Regions from separate parts of the Aquibaculum sediminis genome, predicted to be linked through region 1. Evidence: riboswitches for the same ligand, from Rfam matches in the RefSeq annotation. Region 1 holds a riboswitch; each other region holds the start of a gene.

Region 1 (4,750 bases):
CGGGCCCAGGTAGGTTCGGCCGCCGGCCTCGAGCAGGATTGCTCGGCGCGGCGATCCGACGCCCGGGTCGACGACAGCGATCACGATGCAACCCGGCGGCAGGGGCTCGGCAACGGCCGCCAGGAGATGGCCGGCAGCCCGCGGTGCAAAGGTCGGTGCGTCGTGCTGCAGATCCACGATCGTATGATCGGCGCACTGCGCCGCCAGCACTGCATGCATCTGCCCGACATAGGGCCCGGCCCAGCCGAAATCGGTGTAGAGCAGGATCATCACGTTTCACTTTCTCCGCCTGACGCAGCTACCATTGCAATTACGTCCTACCGTGATCGACGAGCTGATTTTTGGCTCACAGCAGGACCGGGCGTGTCCGATGTGGAAGCACGACACGGCCGTGGTGGCTGGCGCCATTCCTGCGAAGCCGCGAGCAGCAGGCGCGCGACAAGCTGTAGGTTCAGTGTCTGCCATGCGGGCATTCGTGCCTCCCAACGATGATGCGAATGATTCGCAGTATCGTTGGGAGTGCTGTACTGCGCAAGAGGGCTTTTGCCGTCATTCCGCGCCCAGTGCGTACCCTGTGCGTCAGTCCGTTTGCGCTGCTGCCCAGCCGTCCGGATCGTGCAGAAACCGTCTCACTTCGGCGATGCCTGCTTCATCAAGATAGCCCTTCGCCTCGGCGGCGGCGAGCGCATCCCACCAGGTGCAGAGCGCGTGCAGCTTCACGCCGGCCGCTTCCAACTGCGCAATGCCCTGGGGAAAGATGCCGTAATGGAAGATGACGAAGCTGTGCGCCACCTCGGCACCGGCTTCGCGCAGCGCCTCTACAAAACTGAGTTTGCTGCCGCCGTCCGTGGCGAGATCTTCGACCAGCAGGATCCGGGCGCCCTCAGGAAAGGTCCCCTCGATCCGGGCGTTGCGCCCAAAACCCTTGGGCTTCTTGCGGACGTAGACCATGGGCAGGCCCAGCCGTTCGGCAACCCAGGCGGCAAAGGGAATGCCGGCGGTTTCGCCTCCGGCGACGGCATCGAAGGCTTCAACCCCGGCTTTGCGTGCCAGCAGCCCGCACCCCAGATCCATCATCAGCCCACGCGCCCGTGGGAAGGAAATGATCCGCCGACAGTCCACATAGACGGGGCTCTTGCGGCCGGAGGTAAAGGTAAATGGCTCTTGCGGGCGGAACAGCACTGCCTCGATATCGAGCAGGGTTTCGGCTGTCAGCCGCGCCGTCTCTTGGTCGGACAGGATCATGGCAGTCACTCCGGCTGGAAGGTTTTCGTGAATAGGCGGGCTGGCCCTGCGAGGCAATGTCTTCTGAGACCGAACTGCTTCGGGTTCTTTGACATGGAGCGCGGTGAAAGCCACAGTGCCGACTGGCCTGGGGTGTCCCGCCGGGGATAGGGCGGGGCTGAGATGACACCCATGGAACCTGATCTGGGTCATGCCAGCGCAGGGAGCCGCCGACTGACGAGGGGCTTGTGCCTCGCGCCGCGACGTCTCCCGTAATTAGCAACGGGAGGAAAGTTTCTCATGTCGAAACAGTCATTCGCAGCAGACCAGGGACCGGGCGCTACGCTTGCGGCCATTCGGGACACGGGTCCTCTGGTGCAGAACATCACCAACTTCGTGGCCATGGACCTGGCAGCCAATCTGCTTCTGTCGGTGGGAGCCTCGCCGGCCATGGCCCATGCGGGTGAGGAAGTGGAAGAGTTCGTTACCCTGGCGTCCGCCTTGACCATCAACACAGGCACTTTCACCAGTGACTGGCTCGAGGCCGCCGTGGCCGCAGCGGCACAGGCGGTGGCGACGGGCACACCCTGGGTGCTCGACCCGGTGGGCTGCGGCGCCACCAAGTTCCGGTTGGCGAATGCTTCGCGCCTGGCGAAGATGCGGCCGACAATCATCCGCGGCAACGCTTCGGAAATCGCGGCACTCTCCGGCGCGAGCGCGCAGGACTCTGGCGGAAAGGGTGTCGACTCGACCCTGGCCGCCGATGCCGTTCTGGATCAGGCACGTCGCCTGTCCCTGAACACCGGCGCGGTGGTCGCGGTGACGGGCGAGGTGGATCTGGTAACGGATGGAGAGGCCGTCCTGCGGATCGCGAACGGACATGTGCTGTTGACCCGCGTCACCGCGGCCGGTTGCGCACTCACCGCACTGACCGGGGCTGCGGCTGCGGTGTGCAAGGACCCGATGCGTGCGGCGCGCGATGCGCTCGTCATCATGGGCGTGGCCGGTGAGCGAGCGGCGGCGGTGGCGCGCGGGCCGGGATCCTTTCGCGTGGCCCTGCTGGACGCCCTCTACAGCCTTGAAACCGAGCAATTGGACCAGGAAGCCAGGCTGCCATGACTCGCCCGACCTTCGATCTTTCGGTTTATCTCGTTATTGGCCCCGGCGATTGTGCCGGCCGGCGCATGAGTGACGTGGTGGCGCGTGCGCTGGCCGGGGGCGCCACCCTGGTCCAGCTCAGGGACAAGGAGGCCAGCGACCACGATATGCTGGCACTGGGAGAGGCCTTGATGCCGCTGTGCCGGGCCGCGCGGGTGCCTCTGATCGTCAACGATCGTCTGGATGTCGCCTTGGCGCTCGGTGCGGATGGCCTGCACCTGGGACAGGACGATGACGAGGCCGCCGCAGCGCGGGCGCGCCTGGGGGAGGATCGGATCCTGGGCGTCTCCGCCGGCAATGCCGAGGAATTGGCCAGGGTGCCGCTCGACGCGGTCGACTATATCGGCGTCGGGCCGGTGTTTGCGACTTCCAGCAAGGACGATGCCGGGGCCGCGATCGGTCTGGAAGGCGTGGCATCGATGCGACGTCTGACCGACAAGCCACTGGTGGGCATCGGCGGAATCTCGGCAGACAGCGCCGCAGCGGTGGTCGAAGCCGGCGCCAACGGAGTGGCCGTGGTCTCGGCCATCGGCGGAGCGGAAGATCCGGCGCAAGCGGCCCGACGATTGCGCGATGCCGTGGCGGAGGCCAGAGCAGGCCGCGCTTAATCTGAAACCTTGCGGTTCAGATTGAACGCGATCCGGATTAATTCTTCAGTGTAGACCGGATTGACGCGTCTAATCTGATGCCTTGTGGCTCAGATTGGACGCGATTCGGTCTATGGCGTCAGGTCTGAAAGACCAGCCGTAGCACCCGTCGTTCCCTTTGCTCCTCGATGCTGACCTTGTCGGCGAAGTGGCGCATGAGGCGAAGTTCCAGGTCCGAGGCCTCCGGCGCGAAATCGTCGATTTCATCTGCCCCGGCCCCGCCTCCATCCTTGGCGTCGTCGGGCTTGAAGACCATTCGTGCAAGGATGCGGTACTCATCGTAGTGCAGTTCGATGTCCACCGAGCCATGGGCATGGCCTTGAGAAACCGCCATTTCCCCGGCCTCGGTCATGGCATTGATCACGCGATCGATAACGTCGCGCCGTGCGCCCCACTGGGCGCCATGCAGACGGCAGAATGCAACCATCTCGTTGATGAGGTCGGCATTGATCGGGAACTGTGCCCCTGCCTTGCGGCTGATGCCGATGCGGAACAGCCCGTTGAGAAGCAGTGCAGTGACCACCGCGACCACCAGCGACGAGCCAGTGATCGTCATAAGCCAGTGGGGCAGGGTCTCGTAGAACTGCGGAAAGATATCGTGGCTGACGCCAAGGATCAGCGCGACGCCAACGGCAATGATCCGTCGCTCGTCGAGCATGCGCGATACGATGATGCTCAACCCGTTTGCCAGGATGAAGGCGGACGAAAAGATGAGAATGGCGCCGGTAAGTGAATCCGGCATGCCGATGGTCAGAACCACCACATGCGGAAAAAGCGAAAGCAGGATGAAAAGCCCGCCGATGGCATAGCCGATCCGGCGCTGCATCATGCCCGTGGCCTGCGCCAGGCCGACGGAACCGGAGAAGGTGTTGAGGCCCACTGTGCCGACTGCACCTGCGAGCAGCGTTGCTATGCCGTCGGCACGCACCCCCTTCTCCAGGCTTCTCATGTCAGGGCGCACCCACTTGGGATCGGTGATCCGCTGGCAGGTCGTGATGTCGCCGATGGCACGCAGCGCGCAGGCCAGGGCCCCCACCATGAAGGGCACGGCCAAAGCAATATCGAAGGTCGGAACCAGCAGGGGAAAGTTGGGCAGCGCGAAAAGCGTGTTGTGCCCTTCCAGCAGTTCGTTGTTCAGGTCGGTGCGGTCGAGCATCCATGCGAGAGGATAGATGAGCGCGACGCCGATCAGCACGGAGAAGACCTTGAAGGCGCCTCTGGCCCAAACGTTCAGCCCGATGATGATGGCCAGGGCGAGGAATCCCAGCCCCAATGACAGACCATCCGGCCCGGAACCTCGATAGACGCCGAGGGTATCGAGCCCAAAAAGCAGCCGGAACCCGATCAGCCCCAGGATGAAGCCGATCATGACCACGGCCAGGCCGGCAATCTCCACCGGCAGATAGGGGCGCAGCCGTCTGAGGAAGAAGGAGAAGAGAACCTCACAGAAGCCGGCGAAAATCGTCATGCCGAATACGAGCGGCAGACCACCCTGCTGCGCGGCGATCAACGAGGCGGGAAGATAGGCGGCAGTGAAGACTGCAGGAGCCAGGTAACCGCTCCCGAAGGCCCGGTGCCGGGCGCACAGCAGGATGCTTCCGAGCCCAAGCGCCACCAGCGAAGCGCTGATGACAGCTTCCTGCAACTGCGTATCCGCGCCAGCTGCCCGAAGCACCAGGAGCGGAAACACGAGTCCGATCGGCGCAATGATGGCGATGTGC
Region 2 (4,750 bases), on a different contig from region 1:
GTCGGGGCCTTTGCAGACACGGCGCCCAAACCGCAGGTGCGCGAAGAGGCGGTGAGCCTGAACAGCGATCAGGATCTGAACCGCTTCGTCCTGCGCGTCCTCGAGTTGGCGCAGGATGGCCGTTCGGTGCAGGAGATCAAGGCCGGGCGCTGGCGTTTCCGCCTGCAGCGCGGACAGGCACCGGCCGCGCCTGCAAGCCCTTCGTTCGACGGCGCTGGGGCAAGGCAGGAGGTGGTCTCGTTCGAGCGCGGATTGATCAGCGAGCGCCAGGTGGCCGGGGTGCCCCAGGGGGCACAGGTTCGTGTGGGTAAGCGCGTGCGCTTCACGCCCCTGGCGCTGGACGAGTTGCGGCGCAAGGGCGTTCAGATCGAAAGGAAGCCGAAATGATTCGCGGGCGCGTAACCGGCCAGGTCTGGTCCACCAAGCGTATCGAGACGGTGCCGAACGGCGCCTTGCTCGAGGTCACTTTGGACAACGGCTCCACGCTCATCGCCCTCGATGTCCTCGGCTGCGGTGTCGGTGAAAGCGTGTTGATCACCACCGGTTCCGTGGCCGCGGCCTATTTCACGAAGGTGAAGGCGCCGGTCGATGCGCTGATTATCGGGTCGATCGATGAGCAGGAGTAACGTCGTAGGCCGGGGCAGCGGCACCGGCATGTGTTGAGCAGCGGCCTGCGGGCCATAGCGTGAAGCGGAGGAAGAGCTATGTCGAATGCAATCGGTATGATCGAGACCAAAGGCTATGTGGCCGCGCTTGCGGCGGCCGACGCGATGGTGAAGGCGGCGAACGTGACCATCGTCTCCCGTGAGGAAGTGGGCGACGGACTGGTCTCTGTGGTCATCCGCGGCGATGTCGGTGCCGTCAAGGCGGCGACGGAAGCCGGAGCGGAGACGGCCAATGCGATTGGCGAACTGGTATCGGTCCACGTGATCCCGCGTCCGCATCCCGACATCGGGAAGTTCTTCGAAGCGGCGAAGTAAGGAACCCGTGTCGCTGCAGAGGAGAGCCGCATGACGGAACTGCGCGTTTATCTGCCGATCTATGATCTTCAGCCGCAGTTCGCGGCTTACCTCAGCACGCCCACGCGGGCGCGAGGCTATCCGCCTTTCGAAGGCGAGAATAGCCTCATCATTGAGGTGGCGCCGGCGCTGTCCATTCACCGGATCTGCGATCTGGCCCTGAAGGCCGCGCCGGACATGGAGCCGGGCATTCTCTTCACTGAGCGGCAGTTCGGTTTGATGGAGCTTCACTCTTCCAGCCGCGACGATTTGGCTGCGGCCGGCGCGGCGGTGCTGAAAGGGATCGGCGCAAAGGCGGAAGACCAGCTGGCCCCGGTTACGCTCTTCCACGACATCGTGGAGGACATCTCCGACCAGCATGCCATCATTCTCAATCGCAGCCGCGATGCATCGATGCTCCTGCCCGGAACCTCCTTGCTGGTCTACGAGATGATGCCAGCCCTCTTCGCCTGCGTGGCAGCCAACGAGGCCGAGCGCGCCGCACCAGACGTGACCATCAACGACGTTCAGATGATGGGCGCCTCGGGGCGCATATTCATGTCGGGCAGGACGGAATCGCTCAAGGTGGCCCGCAAGGCGATTGCGGATACCCTGAAGAAGGTGAAGGGCAGGAAGGGCTAGGCCGTAAACTCATAAATTGGTAGCGCGTCTCGGCTGGAATGCGATTCAAGCTCCTCGAGGAGGAGCAGAAATGAGTCAACGCCGTTACGAGATCACGGACTTCGAGTGGTCGATCATCGAGCCACTGCTGCCGAACAAGCCGCGCGGCGTGCCGCGAGTGGACGACCGGCGGGTGCTGAACGGGATCTACTGGCGGCTGCGTACGGGCGGGCTCGCCCTGGGCTGATATCCCGGAGCGCTACGGCCCACCGACGACCTGCTACAACCGCTTTGTGCGCTGGCGGAAGTTGGGTGTCTGGGATCGAATCTTCGAGGCAGTCTCGGCCGCCTACGAAGGCGAGTTGCAGATGATCGACAGTTCCTCGGTTCGCGTTCACCAGCACGGGGCGAACGCAAAAAAGGGCGGCCGCAATCCGCCGCCGGGGACCAGCCTGACGCCCGATGCGTGGGGCGCTCGCGGGGCGGGCTGACGACCAAGATCCACGCCCTGGTCGACGCCGAGGGCCGACCGGTGGTCCTGAAGCTCACCCCCGGCCAGTCTCACGACGGCCCCAGCGCAGCCGACATGCTTGGCAGTCACGGCGAGGGCCAGATCCTGCTCGCTGACCGTGCCTACGACTCCAACGCCATGCACCAGGCCATGGACCAGTAAGGCGCCTGGGCCTGCATCTAATCAATGCCTGGACGCAAAGACCCGCCCGCCTTCAGTCCCTCTATCGATACAGAAACCTCCTCGAACGCTACATAAACAAGATCAAGCACTACCGCGCCGTCGCCACGCGCTACGAAAAGCACGCCGAAAACTTGCTCGCTCTCATCAAACTTGCAGCTGTTCATTCCCGAGACATGGATGACACCCTTGGTCCGAAAGGATTGTCGATCGTCTGCAGGGTTATCTGTTCCAGGTCGATGTATCCCAGATCGTAATGCATGAAGCTCACGAGCCAAAACCTGGACAACGCGTTGACATTGTGCACCTCGTTGCGCAGAATCTGGTCCTCACCAGGGGTGTCCCGACAAGGGGCTGAGATACTGCTAGGCCGCAAGGCAGCGCAAGAACCCGACGAACCTGATCCAGTTCATACTGGCGTAGGGACGGTGCGGATGCCTTGGCGGTCGGATGCGGCCGTGGTCCTTTGTGAGGCGTTCTTCTCCTTCCCGTCAGCGCTGGGTCTCTAATGCTTGCACAAGCTACGGAGCCTGACATGACGTCCAATCCAACCCCGAATGTCACCACTGGACCGCTGCCCGCTTCGTCCAAAGTCTTCTGGCCGGGAATGACTCACCCTGATATCCGGGTGCCGATGCGAGAGATTGCCCTGCATCCCAGTGCCGATGAACCTCCGGTGACGGTCTACGATTCTTCCGGCCCCTATACCGATCCTGCCGCCAAGATCGCCATCGAGCGCGGCCTGTCACGCCTGCGCGAAAGCTGGATCGCGGCCCGCGGCGACGTCGACGCCTATGCGGGACGACATGTCCGGCCGGAAGACAACGGCTCTGTCTCGGCCGACCGGCTGACACCCGAGTTCCCCGTTCGTCACGCGCCGCTGAAAGCACGGGACGGCAAGGCCGTGAGCCAGATCGCCTATGCTCGGGCGGGCATCGTCACGCCGGAGATGGAATTCGTTGCCATCCGCGAGAATCTGGGCCGCATGGCGATCAGGGAACAGCTTGTGCGCGACGGCCAAAGCTTCGGCGCATCGATCCCCGATTTTGTGACACCAGAATTCGTACGCGACGAGGTGGCGCGCGGCTGGGCGATCATTCCCGCCAACATCAATCACCCCGAGATCGAGCCGATGATCATCGGTCGGAATTTTCTGGTCAAGATCAACGCCAATATCGGAAATTCCGCCGTGACGTCCTCGATGACCGAGGAAGTGGAAAAGATGGTTTGGGCCATCCGCTGGGGCGCGGATACGGTCATGGATCTTTCCACAGGACGCAACATCCACAACATCCGCGAATGGATCATCCGCAATGCGCCGGTGCCGATCGGGACCGTGCCGATCTACCAGGCACTGGAAAAGGTCGACGGCGTGGCCGAGGATCTGTCGTGGGAGGTGTTCCGCGACACGCTGATCGAACAGGCGGAGCAGGGGGTGGATTATTTTACCATCCACGCAGGTGTGCGGCTGCGCCATATCCATCTGACTGTCGACCGGGTGACCGGCATCGTCAGCCGTGGCGGCTCGATCATGGCGAAATGGTGCCTGCACCACCACCGCGAGAGCTTCCTCTACGAGCATTTCGAGGATATCTGCGACATCGCGCGCGCCTATGACGTGTCCTTCTCTCTCGGTGACGGGCTGCGGCCAGGCTCCATCGCGGATGCGAACGATGCCGCGCAATTCGCCGAGCTGGAGACCTTGGGGGAACTCACGCAGATCGCCTGGGAGAAGGATTGTCAGGTGATGATCGAAGGCCCCGGCCATGTGCCGATGCACAAGATCAAGGAGAACATGGACAAGCAGCTCGAACTCTGCGGCGAAGCCCCGTTCTACACGCTCGGGCCGCTGACCACCGATATCGCGCCGGGTTACGATCATATCACCAGTGGGATCGGCGCGGCGATGATCGGCTGGTTCGGCACGGCGATGCTCTGTTACGTGACGCCCAAGGAGCATCTGGGCTTACCCGATCGGGACGATGTGAAGACCGGCGTCATCACCTACAAGATCGCCGCCCATGCTGCAGATCTGGCGAAAGGCCACCCCGCGGCAAGGATCCGCGACGACGCGCTGTCGCGTGCCCGGTTCGAGTTCCGCTGGGAGGATCAGTTCAACCTCTCGCTCGACCCGGACACGGCGCGCGCCTTCCACGATCAGACCCTGCCGAAAGAGGCGCACAAGGTCGCGCATTTCTGTTCAATGTGTGGGCCGAAATTCTGCTCGATGAAGATCAGCCAGGACATCCATTATGCCGCGCGCGCGCAGAAGGGCATGGCGGAGATGGCCGAGAAGTATCGCGATGGCGGGGACCTCTACGTCCCTGTCCATGAGGTGGAGGCAGCTAAAGATCGACGTCGACGGAGCAGGGAAGGGCAATAGGACCGCCTACGGATTAGGGTCTATGGGGATTCATCGTGAATTGAAGATGGCGGCTGC
Region 3 (4,750 bases), on a different contig from region 1:
TGATTCGTAAGCTGCTTGCCAGTAACGGTTAACGCCGCTGGAGCCGAAAGCAGGGTCGCATGAGGGCAGGCAGCGAGTCTTGCCCGCTCCCGCAAGCCTGTTATTGTGCGCCCGCCGCGCGCCCTCGAGGCTGCGCGATCCTTCTGATGAACGCGGAAACGAGAGAGGCCATGGCAAAGATCAAGGTTGCAAACCCGGTCGTCGAACTCGACGGCGACGAGATGACGCGGATCATCTGGGACTTCATCAAGCAGAAGCTGATCCTGCCCTACCTCGACATCGACCTGAAGTACTACGACCTCTCGGTGCAGGAGCGTGACCGCACCGACGACCAGATCACCGTCGACGCTGCCAATGCCATCAAGGAGCATGGCGTCGGCGTGAAGTGCGCCACCATCACCCCGGACGAGGCGCGCGTCGAGGAATTCGACCTCAAGAAGATGTGGCGCTCGCCCAACGGCACCATCCGCAACATCCTGGGCGGCACCGTCTTCCGCGAGCCCATCATCATGCAGAACGTGCCGCGCCTGGTGCCGGGTTGGACCCAGCCGATCATCATCGGCCGTCATGCCTTCGGCGATCAGTACCGCGCCACCGACTTCAAGGTGCCCGGCCCCGGCAAGCTGACCATGACCTTCCAGCCGGCCGACGGCGGCGAAGCCACGGTCTACGAAGTCCACGACTTCCCCGATTCCGGCGTGGCCATGGGCATGTACAACCACGACGAATCGATCCGGGGCTTCGCGCGCGCCTGCTTCAACTACGGCCTGCAGCGCGGCTATCCGGTCTACATGTCGACCAAGAACACGATCCTCAAGGCCTATGACGGGCGCTTCAAGGACCTGTTCCAGGAGGTGTTCGACGCCGAATTCAAGAAGGAGTTCGACGCCAAGGGGCTGACCTACGAGCATCGCCTGATCGATGACATGGTCGCCGCCGCACTGAAGTGGTCCGGCGGCTTCGTCTGGGCCTGCAAGAACTACGACGGCGACGTACAGTCCGACATCGTCGCCCAGGGCTTCGGCTCGCTCGGTCTCATGACCTCCGTGCTCATGACCCCGGACGGCAAGACCATCGAGGCCGAGGCGGCCCACGGCACCGTGACCCGCCACTACCGCCTGCACCAGCAGGGCAAGGAGACCTCGACCAACCCGATCGCCTCGATCTTCGCCTGGACCCGCGGCCTCTTCTACCGCGGCACCTTCGACAACACGCCGGAGGTGGTGCGCTTCGCCCAGACCCTGGAGAAGGTCTGCATCGATACGGTCGAGAGCGGTCACATGACCAAGGACCTGGCGCTGCTGATCAGCCCGGACCAGACCTGGCTGACCACCAACCAGTTCCTCGACAAGCTGGACGAGAACCTGCAGAAGGCGATGAGCTGAGGTCATGCGCCGTCTGCTCACCGCCGCTGCCGCGGCAATCTTCCTCCTCGGCTCGGGCGCGCCCCGGGCTGAGGCGGAGCCCGACCCCGAGAACGTGCTCGTCATGGAACTCGCCCACGGCACCGTGGAAATCGAGATGCTGCCGGAGCTCGCCCCGCAACACGTGGAGCGCATCCGCAGCCTGACGCGCGACGGCTTCTACGACGGGATTGTCTTCCACCGCGTGATCGACGGCTTCATGGCCCAGACCGGTGACCCCACGGGCACCGGCATGGGCGGCTCGGACCTGCCCGACCTGGAGGCCGAGTTCTCCCGCCGCCACTTCCAGCGCGGCATCCTCGGCATGGCCCGTGCACAGGACCCCGACAGCGCCAACAGTCAGTTCTTCATCATGCTGGCCAGCGCCCCCAACCTGAACGGTCAGTACACCGCCTGGGGTCAGGTGGTCTCCGGCATGGAGGCTGTTGACGCGATCAAGAAGGGTGACCAGGCCAACAACGGCATGGTCGACGACCCCGACCGCATCGAGCGCATGCGCGTTCTTGCCGACATCGATTGATTTGTAAGGGAGTTAGGCGACATGGCGACTGCGCCCGAAGACACACTGGTGATGGAGCTGCCCTCCGGGCGCGTCGTCATCGCCCTGCGCCCGGATCTTGCGCCCAACCACGTGGCCCGGGTCAAGGAACTGGTGCGCGACGGCTTCTATGACGGCCTGGCCTTCCACCGGGTCATCGACGGCTTCATGGCCCAGACCGGCTGCCCCCAAGGCACCGGCACGGGCGGCAGCGGCCAGAAGCTGAAGGCCGAGTTCTCCAACACCCCGTTCAAGCGCGGCACCATTGGTGCGGCACGGACCCAGGACCCCAACAGCGCCGACAGCCAGTGGTTCATCTGCTTCGGCGATGCCTCTTGGCTCAACGGCCAGTACACGGTCTGGGGCGAGGTGGTCGAAGGCATGGAGGCGATCGACGCCCTGAGCAAGGCACCGGCAAGCGATCCCTCCGGCAGCGTGCCCAAGCCCGACAAGATCGTTTCGATCAAGGTCCAGGCAGACGCTGCCTGATCGCACTCAGAGGCTGATAGAGGCTCAGGCGCGCGCCTGAGCCTCCACCTCTGCATCCAGGTGCTGCACCAGCTCTCTCGGCAGATCGAGCCTGACGGAGAGTTCGCGCAGGAAGTGCTGCTCCTGCGGATCGTCGGGATCGATGGTCATGCGTGCAGCGAGGTAGATCTCTGCCGCCTGCTCCGGGCCCTTCGCCGCCCGCGCCAGCTCGGCCACATCCTGATCCTTGCGCAGTTCATCGAACATCCAGGCCTTGGTCTCGTTGTCGAAGCCCTGGTCGTCGACATGGTCGAAGAGCTTCTTCTGCTCCGCGGCATCCACGTGCCCGTCCGCCTTGGCTGCTGCGATCATGGTGCGCACCAAGGTCAACGCGAAGGGCAGCCCATCGGCGGCAGCCGTATTCTCCGCATCGAATGCGCTGTCCTTTGGCGGTGGCAGCGGCTCGGTCGGAGTCTCGGCGGCACCGGGTTGCTTGCCGTCGCGGTAGTTCTGCCAGGCCCGAAAGGCCAGCGCGCCAACCGCGGCAGCCCCGCCATAGGTCAGGGCCTTGCCGCCAAGCTTGCGCGCGCCCTTCGAACTGACCAGCAAGGCCAGGAGACCACCGGCCGCGGCGCCGCCAAGGGCGCCAGACATGCCACCACCGGACATGCCGCCCCCGGACATACCGCCACCGCCCATGGCGCTTTTCGCCTTCTCGCCCAGGCCGCTCGTACCCCCCGATCCCATGAACTGGTCGAGGAGGGACTTGGCGTTGATCATGGCTGGCTCCTTGTTCGCGCTTTTGCTCGCGAGAGATCGTTACGCCGCCAGCCCATTCCAAGTCCCCGGCATCAATCTCTTGCTTCAGGTGCCTTTGCCCTGGAACCCACTCGAACAGCGCGGCATAGTCTCCGCCGATGCACCGGGGGAGCCGCTTTACGCGCGGCTGAGAGGCGACGACAGGTCGCGACCCCCTGAACCTGCCGGGATAATGCCCGCGAAGGGAGCGTTGCCGACCTTGTTTTGCGCACGATTCGATACGCCAGGTGCCGCTCCCGGCATCAGGCTGAGCGGTGCCCGCCTGCATTTCGAGGGGGCAGCGCTCTTCGACGACCTCTCCATCGAGTTGCCGGCCGGCCAGACGAGTTGCCTCCTCGGCCCCTCCGGCGTGGGGAAATCCAGCCTCCTTGCCCTGCTTGCGGGGCTAAACGCCGCAGCCGAAGGCAAGATTGAGGCCAGCGACGGCGCCGCCCTGCAGGGCCGGATAGCCTGGATGGCGCAGCAGGACCTGCTCCTCCCCTGGCTGAGCGTCCAGGATAACGTCACGCTCGGCGACCGCCTGCGCCGGCAGCGGCCGAGCCGAACGCGATGCATGCAACTTCTGGAACAGGTGGGGCTCGCCGATCGCGCCCAAGCCCGGCCGGCCGCGCTGTCAGGCGGCATGCGCCAGCGTGTTGCTTTGGCCCGCACCCTCTACGAGGATCGGCCCATCATCCTCATGGACGAACCCTTCTCTGCGCTCGACGCAGTAACCCGCCTGGAATTGCAGGATCTCGCCGGTGATCTGTTGGCCGGGCGCACCGTACTGCTGGTGACCCACGATCCGCTGGAGGCCCTGCGCCTGGGCCATCATCTGCTGGTCCTCACAGGCCGCCCGGCGCGGATCAGTGAAGCCTTCGCCCCATCTGGCGCGCCGCCACGTGCGCCGGACGATCCCGGGCTGCTCGCGCTGCAGGCGCGCCTGCTCGCCGCCCTACGCCACGGTGGAAGTGCCCGCTTGCGCGAGCAAGAAGGGGCATAGGCCATGGGATTGCTGCGCGCCGCGACGGTGACCATCGGGCTGCTGCTGCTCTGGCAGTTGGTGGTTTGGGTCACGGCCGTCCCGCCCTTCATCCTGCCCAGCCCGCAGGCCGTTGGCGCGACGCTTTTACAGCGCTGGTCCCTGTTGCTGGGGCATGCCGGCGTCACCGCCGCGGAGATCCTTCTGGGTCTCTTGCTGGGCGTGCTGCTTGGAAGCATAGCCGCCCTGCTGCTGGCCTCCGCCGCGGTCCTGCGTCGCTGGCTTTTGCCGCTGCTGGTGGCCAGCCAGGCGATCCCGGTCTTCGCCCTGGCGCCACTGCTGGTGCTCTGGCTGGGCTACGGCATGGCCAGCAAGGTTGCCATGGCGACATTGATCATCTTCTTTCCTGTCACGGCCGCCTTCTATGACGGGCTGAGGCGCACCGATCCGGGCTGGCTGGCGCTGGCCCAGACCATGGGGGGCACCCGTTATGCCGTCCTGCGCCACATCGCGATTCCCGCCGCCCTGCCCGCCTTCACC
Region 4 (4,750 bases), on a different contig from region 1:
TCCACGCTGCGCGCGGGGCGCTCAAGCGGGCGCTGGCCGAAGCCCTGCGCTCGGATTTCGCGCAACTCTATGAACGCCTCAACGACAGCGCGCCCTACAGCCCCGATGCCGAGGCGGCGGGTCGGCGCGCCCTGCGCAATGCGGCGCTGTCCTATCTGGCGGTCTTTGCCGAGACCGAGCCGCAGGAGCGCGCGCGCCTGATCGAGCACTACCGCCAGGCCGACAACATGACCGACCGCATGGCGGCCCTGCGGCTGCTGGTGGATCTAGACCTGCCGGAGCGCCAGGAGGCATTGGACGACTTCGAACGGCGTTTTGCGGAAGACGCCCTGGTGATGGACAAGTGGTTTGCGCTCCAGGCGGTCTCGGATTTGCCCGACACCCTGGAGCGGGTGAAGGCGCTGATGCAGCACCCGACCTTCTCACTGGAACGGCCGAACAAGGTTCGGGCCCTGATCGGGAGCTTCATCGCTGCCAATCCGCTGCGCTACCACGCGGCCGACGGCAGCGGCTACGCCTTCCACGCGGCACTGACGCTAAAGCTCGATGCGCTCAATCCCCAGGTGGCCGCCCGCCTCTTGGCGCCGCTGGGCCGCTGGCGGCGCTTCGATGCAGGGCGCCAGGAGAAGATGCAGGCCGAGCTGCAGCGAATCCTGGCCGCGCCAAAGCTCTCTCGTGACGTCTACGAGATCGCGACCAAGGCACTGGGGTGACGGGCAAACCGTCATCCTGAGCGCCAGCGAAGGATCTGGAGCCGTTGGAGCTCCACCCTGCGAGATCCTTCGCTGTGTTCAGGATGACGAGGCCCCCGGGGCCTGGAGTCGGCGCCTCGCGTCAGTCCCGGAAGGCCATTCCCATGACGGGGGTCGAGGGCGAGGCCAGGTCGCGGGCCTCGATCGGCTCGGCCTCCCAGCCGAGGCGGCCGGCCTCCAGGGCGAGCCGGAACGCGCGGGCCATGGCGATGGGGTCGCCGGCCCTGGCCACGGCCGTGTTCAGCAGCACGGCGTCGTAGCCCAGTTCCATGGCCTCGACGGCGTGGGAGGGGCGGCCGATGCCGGCGTCCACCACCAGCGGCACGTCGGGAAAGCGCGCGCGCAGGCTGCGCAGGGCGCGCGGGTTGTAGAGCCCGCCGCCGGAGCCGATCGGCGCGCCCCAGGGCATCAGTACCCGGCAGCCGGCCTCCAGCAGGCGCTCGGCGACGCAGATGTCGTCGGTCGTGTAGGGAAAGACCTCGAATCCCTCGCTGCAGAGGATGCGCGCCGCCTCCACCAGGCCGAAGACGTCCGGCTGCAGCAGATCGTCGTCGCCGATCACCTCCAGCTTGATCCAGGGCGTGTTGAAAAGCTCGCGCGCCATCTGCGCCGTGGTGACGGCCTCCTTGACGCTGTGGCAGCCGGCGGTGTTGGGAAGCACCCGCACGCCGAGCTCGCGGATGATCGACCAGAAGCCCTGGCCCGCCTTCTCCGCCCCGGATTCGCGGCGCAGCGAGACCGTCACCACCTCCGCGCCCGATGCCTTCACCGCCTCGGCCATGATCGCCGGCGAGGGGTAGAGCGCGGTCCCCAGCAGCAGGCGCGAATGCAGGTGGACGCCGTAGGCTTCCATGGCTCAGCCTCCCTTCATCGGCGCCAGCACTTCCAGCCTGTCGCCCTCGCTGAGTGTGACTTCTCCGCGGCGCGACGCGGGGGCGACGTCGCCGTTGACGGCCGTGGCCACCCTGGCTTCGCCATAGCCCAGCTCCTCCAGGGTCTGCGCGAGCGTCGGCCCTGCGACCTCACGCGCTTCGCCGTTCACCATGATCCTCATCCATCACCTCCGGGTAGTGGGCGCCGTTCAGCAGCGCGTCTGCCGCCATGCGGGCGAGCGCAGGCGCCAGCAGGAAGCCGTGGCGGTAGCAGCCGTTGACGCAAAGGCGGCCGTCCCGCCAGCGAATGCGCGGCAGGTTGTCGGGAAAAGCCGGGCGCACCTCGCAGCCGGTCTCCACCACCTCGGCCTCGGCGAAAGCGGGATGCAGCGCATAGGCGGCGTTCAGCAGCTCGACCAGGGAGCGCGCGGTGACCCGGCCGCGCCGGTCGCTCTCGATCATGGTGGCGCCGACCAAGAAGAGCCCCTCGCCGCGCGGCACGATATAGAGTGGAAAGCGCGGGTGCAGCAGGCGAACCGGACGGGACAGGCTAACCTCCCCGCTGCGCAGCAGCAGCATCTCGCCGCGCACCCCGCGCAGGTCGTGCAACCGGTCCCGCGCAGCCATTCCGCGGCAGTCTATCACTCTGCCGCTGGCGCGATGCTCGGCAGCGTCGCGGCCGAAGCGGATCGTGCCGCCGAGCACCTGCAGGCGCTCGGCAAGGGCGGAGAGCGCCGCGCGCGGGTCCAGGTGCGCTTCCTTCCGGAACAGCAGCCCGGCGCGGAAACGGCCGGCTAGGTCCGGCTCCATGGCGGCGATTCCGTCGGCGTCTACGCGCTCGAAGCCTTCGGTGCGCCGCGCGAAACGCTCCAGCTCAGGCAGGTCGCGGCCCGGCGCGAGGATGAGACTGCCCGCCCGCTTCGTCGGCGGGTAGTGCTTGGGCCACCAGTCAAGGGCTTCCCGGCCCAGCGCGACCACCGGCGGCTCGGCCGACTCCCGCTCGCACCAGGGGGCGAGCATGCCGCCCGCAAGCCAGGAAGCGGCCTGCCCGCCCAGGGCCTCGCTGCGCTCGATCACCGCGACGCGGCAGCCGCGTTCCGCCAGCGTCACGGCACAGGTGAGGCCCGCGACGCCGGCCCCCAGCACCGTAACCTCTTCCACTTTCGACAAACTGGACCTCCTTCCGCATGTGCAGGAGATCCGGCGACTTTCGGGATGGGTACTCTTCCCGTCCCTTCGCCGGCATGACCCGGATCAGGTTCTCAGGGTCACCGCGCTGGCCCCTTGGGCCCGTCGGTTTCTCAGCCCCCTGTCGGGGCTCCCCTCGGTTATGCGTCAGGCCGGCGAGCGGCCTGCGGGACAAAGGCTGAACGATGCCGGTGCGCAGGTCAATGGCCTCGGCTCAGGCAGGTTCGCGCGGCAGCTCCAGCAGGAAGTCGTCTACTTCCATCGCCCGCCGCGGCGGGGCTACGCCTGCCGGGGCGCCCACATAGAGGTAGCCGATGATCTCGTCGTTGGCTTCCAGGCCCAGGGCGTCGAGCACCCGGCGGTCGCGCGCCGCCACGCCGGTCTTCCACTGGCACCCCCAGCTCTCGGCATGGATGGCCAGCATGATGGAAAAGGCGGCGCTGGCCACCGCCTGGCGCTGCTCCTCGACCGGGATCTTGGGGTGATCGGGCTGCAGGCGTGCCACCGTGGTGATAATCAGGGGCGCACGCAGCGGCTTGTTGCGCTCCTTCTCGAGCAGACTTTCGGGCGCATCCGGTTCGCGTGCCGCCAGAGCCTGCGCCATGGCATCGCCCAGCCGCTGGCGCTCGTCTCCGCGCAGCAACAGAAAGCGCCAGGGCCGCAGCTTGCCGTGATCCGGCGCACAGATCGCCGCCTCGAGCGCCCGGCGCACCATCGGCTCGGGCGGCTGGTCGGGCATGAGGGCAGGGGGAGAACGGCGGGAGAGCAGAGCTTCGAGCGTGTCCATGACTTCCATCTGGTGGTTGTGCAGGCCGGAATCCAGCCGCGGGCCTGTCGTGTCGGGATCGTTGATCCCCTGGCGCGTCTGGTCAAGGATCGGGCGACGACGAATCCCGAGGTGAGCGTGTGACGGAACTGGATCGCATCACGATCCGGGGGCATGCCCTGGAGTATCGACTGCTGCCGGGCCGGCGCCCGGACGGGCCGGTTATCGTGCTGTTGCACGAGGGATTGGGCGCCGTAGAGCTCTGGCGCGACTTCCCGGAGGCGCTGGCTGCGGCCACCGGCTGTTCGCTGCTGGTCTGGTCGCGCTACGGCTTCGGCGGGTCCGATCCGCTGCGCGAACCGCGCACCGCGCGCTACCTGCACGAGGAGGCGCTCGAGGCGCTGCCGGAGCTGCTGGACAAGCTGGAAATCGTGCGGCCGCTGTTGGTCGGGCACTCCGATGGCGCGACCATCGCCCTGCTCCATGCGGCGCTCGCCGAACGACCGATAGCGGGACTTGTGGCCATGGCGCCGCATGTCTTCGTGGAGGAGATCTCGCTTGCCGGCATCCGCGCGGCCGGTAAGGCCTTCTTCGAGGGCGATCTGGCCGGGCGCATGGCGCGCTATCACCGCGATGCGGAAGCCACCTTCCGCGGCTGGCACGACATCTGGCTGAGCCCGGAGTTTCGCGACTGGAACATCGAGGACTGCCTGCCGCGCATCACGGCGCCGGTGCTTTTGATCCAGGGCGAGGACGACGAGTATGGCACCATGGCGCAGATCGATGCGATCGAAGCGGGCGTTTCCGGTCCCTGTCGCCGCCTCGACCTGCCCGGCTGCGGCCACAACCCGCATCGCGAGTGCGAAGCGGAGGTGCTGGCGGCGATCACGGCTTTCATCGACGACTTTGCGCGCAAAGGGGAGGACGACTAACGTGGACACTCAGCCCGTCATCTACGAGGTGGCCGACGGCTATGCCAGCATCACCTTGAACCGACCGGACAAGCTCAATGCCTTCAACGAGGAACTGCACGGCGCCCTGATCGAGGCGCTGGAGCGGGCCGAGCAGGATGATGCGGTCCGCGCCGTGCTCCTCACCGGTGCGGGGCGAGGCTTCTGCGCCGGGCAGGATCTATCGGACCGCGGTTTTCCGACCGAGGGTGAGGCGCCCGA

What was found. Region 1 has a riboswitch for thiamine pyrophosphate ahead of thiM (hydroxyethylthiazole kinase). Riboswitches for the same ligand answer to the same signal wherever they lie in the genome.
Region 2: another riboswitch for thiamine pyrophosphate. It lies ahead of thiC (phosphomethylpyrimidine synthase ThiC); the one in region 1 lies ahead of thiM (hydroxyethylthiazole kinase).
Region 3: another riboswitch for thiamine pyrophosphate. It lies ahead of ABZ720_RS10570 (ABC transporter ATP-binding protein); the one in region 1 lies ahead of thiM (hydroxyethylthiazole kinase).
Region 4: another riboswitch for thiamine pyrophosphate. It lies ahead of thiO (glycine oxidase ThiO); the one in region 1 lies ahead of thiM (hydroxyethylthiazole kinase).

The regions. Positions count from the first base shown of each region.
Region 1 covers NZ_JBFCVK010000007.1:30,572-35,321, reverse strand. The annotation lists gene ABZ720_RS12395 (SAM hydrolase/SAM-dependent halogenase family protein) at 1-270, opposite strand, end outside; gene ABZ720_RS12390 (orotate phosphoribosyltransferase) at 580-1,245, opposite strand; TPP riboswitch at 1,364-1,467, shown strand; gene thiM (hydroxyethylthiazole kinase) at 1,525-2,343, shown strand; gene thiE (thiamine phosphate synthase) at 2,340-2,990, shown strand; gene ABZ720_RS12375 (solute carrier family 23 protein) at 3,109-4,750, opposite strand, start outside.
Region 2 covers NZ_JBFCVK010000002.1:49,766-54,515, forward strand. The annotation lists gene ABZ720_RS02910 (hypothetical protein) at 1-387, shown strand, start outside; gene ABZ720_RS02915 (EutN/CcmL family microcompartment protein) at 384-626, shown strand; gene ABZ720_RS02920 (BMC domain-containing protein) at 705-980, shown strand; gene ABZ720_RS02925 (microcompartment protein) at 1,011-1,640, shown strand; partial or broken gene ABZ720_RS02930 (IS5 family transposase) at 1,711-2,474, shown strand; TPP riboswitch at 2,635-2,754, shown strand; gene thiC (phosphomethylpyrimidine synthase ThiC) at 2,846-4,693, shown strand; partial or broken gene ABZ720_RS02940 (IS5 family transposase) at 4,724-4,750, opposite strand, start outside.
Region 3 covers NZ_JBFCVK010000006.1:8,931-13,680, forward strand. The annotation lists gene ABZ720_RS10545 (MATE family efflux transporter) at 1-32, shown strand, start outside; gene ABZ720_RS10550 (NADP-dependent isocitrate dehydrogenase) at 171-1,385, shown strand; gene ABZ720_RS10555 (peptidylprolyl isomerase) at 1,390-1,944, shown strand; gene ABZ720_RS10560 (peptidylprolyl isomerase) at 1,966-2,451, shown strand; gene ABZ720_RS10565 (tellurite resistance TerB family protein) at 2,476-3,210, opposite strand; TPP riboswitch at 3,345-3,455, shown strand; gene ABZ720_RS10570 (ABC transporter ATP-binding protein) at 3,449-4,231, shown strand; gene ABZ720_RS10575 (ABC transporter permease) at 4,235-4,750, shown strand, end outside.
Region 4 covers NZ_JBFCVK010000005.1:161,931-166,680, reverse strand. The annotation lists gene pepN (aminopeptidase N) at 1-713, shown strand, start outside; gene ABZ720_RS09665 (thiazole synthase) at 835-1,605, opposite strand; gene thiS (sulfur carrier protein ThiS) at 1,609-1,797, opposite strand; gene thiO (glycine oxidase ThiO) at 1,775-2,785, opposite strand; TPP riboswitch at 2,839-2,959, opposite strand; gene ABZ720_RS09650 (nitroreductase family protein) at 3,027-3,599, opposite strand; gene ABZ720_RS09645 (alpha/beta fold hydrolase) at 3,719-4,510, shown strand; gene paaG (2-(1,2-epoxy-1,2-dihydrophenyl)acetyl-CoA isomerase PaaG) at 4,512-4,750, shown strand, end outside.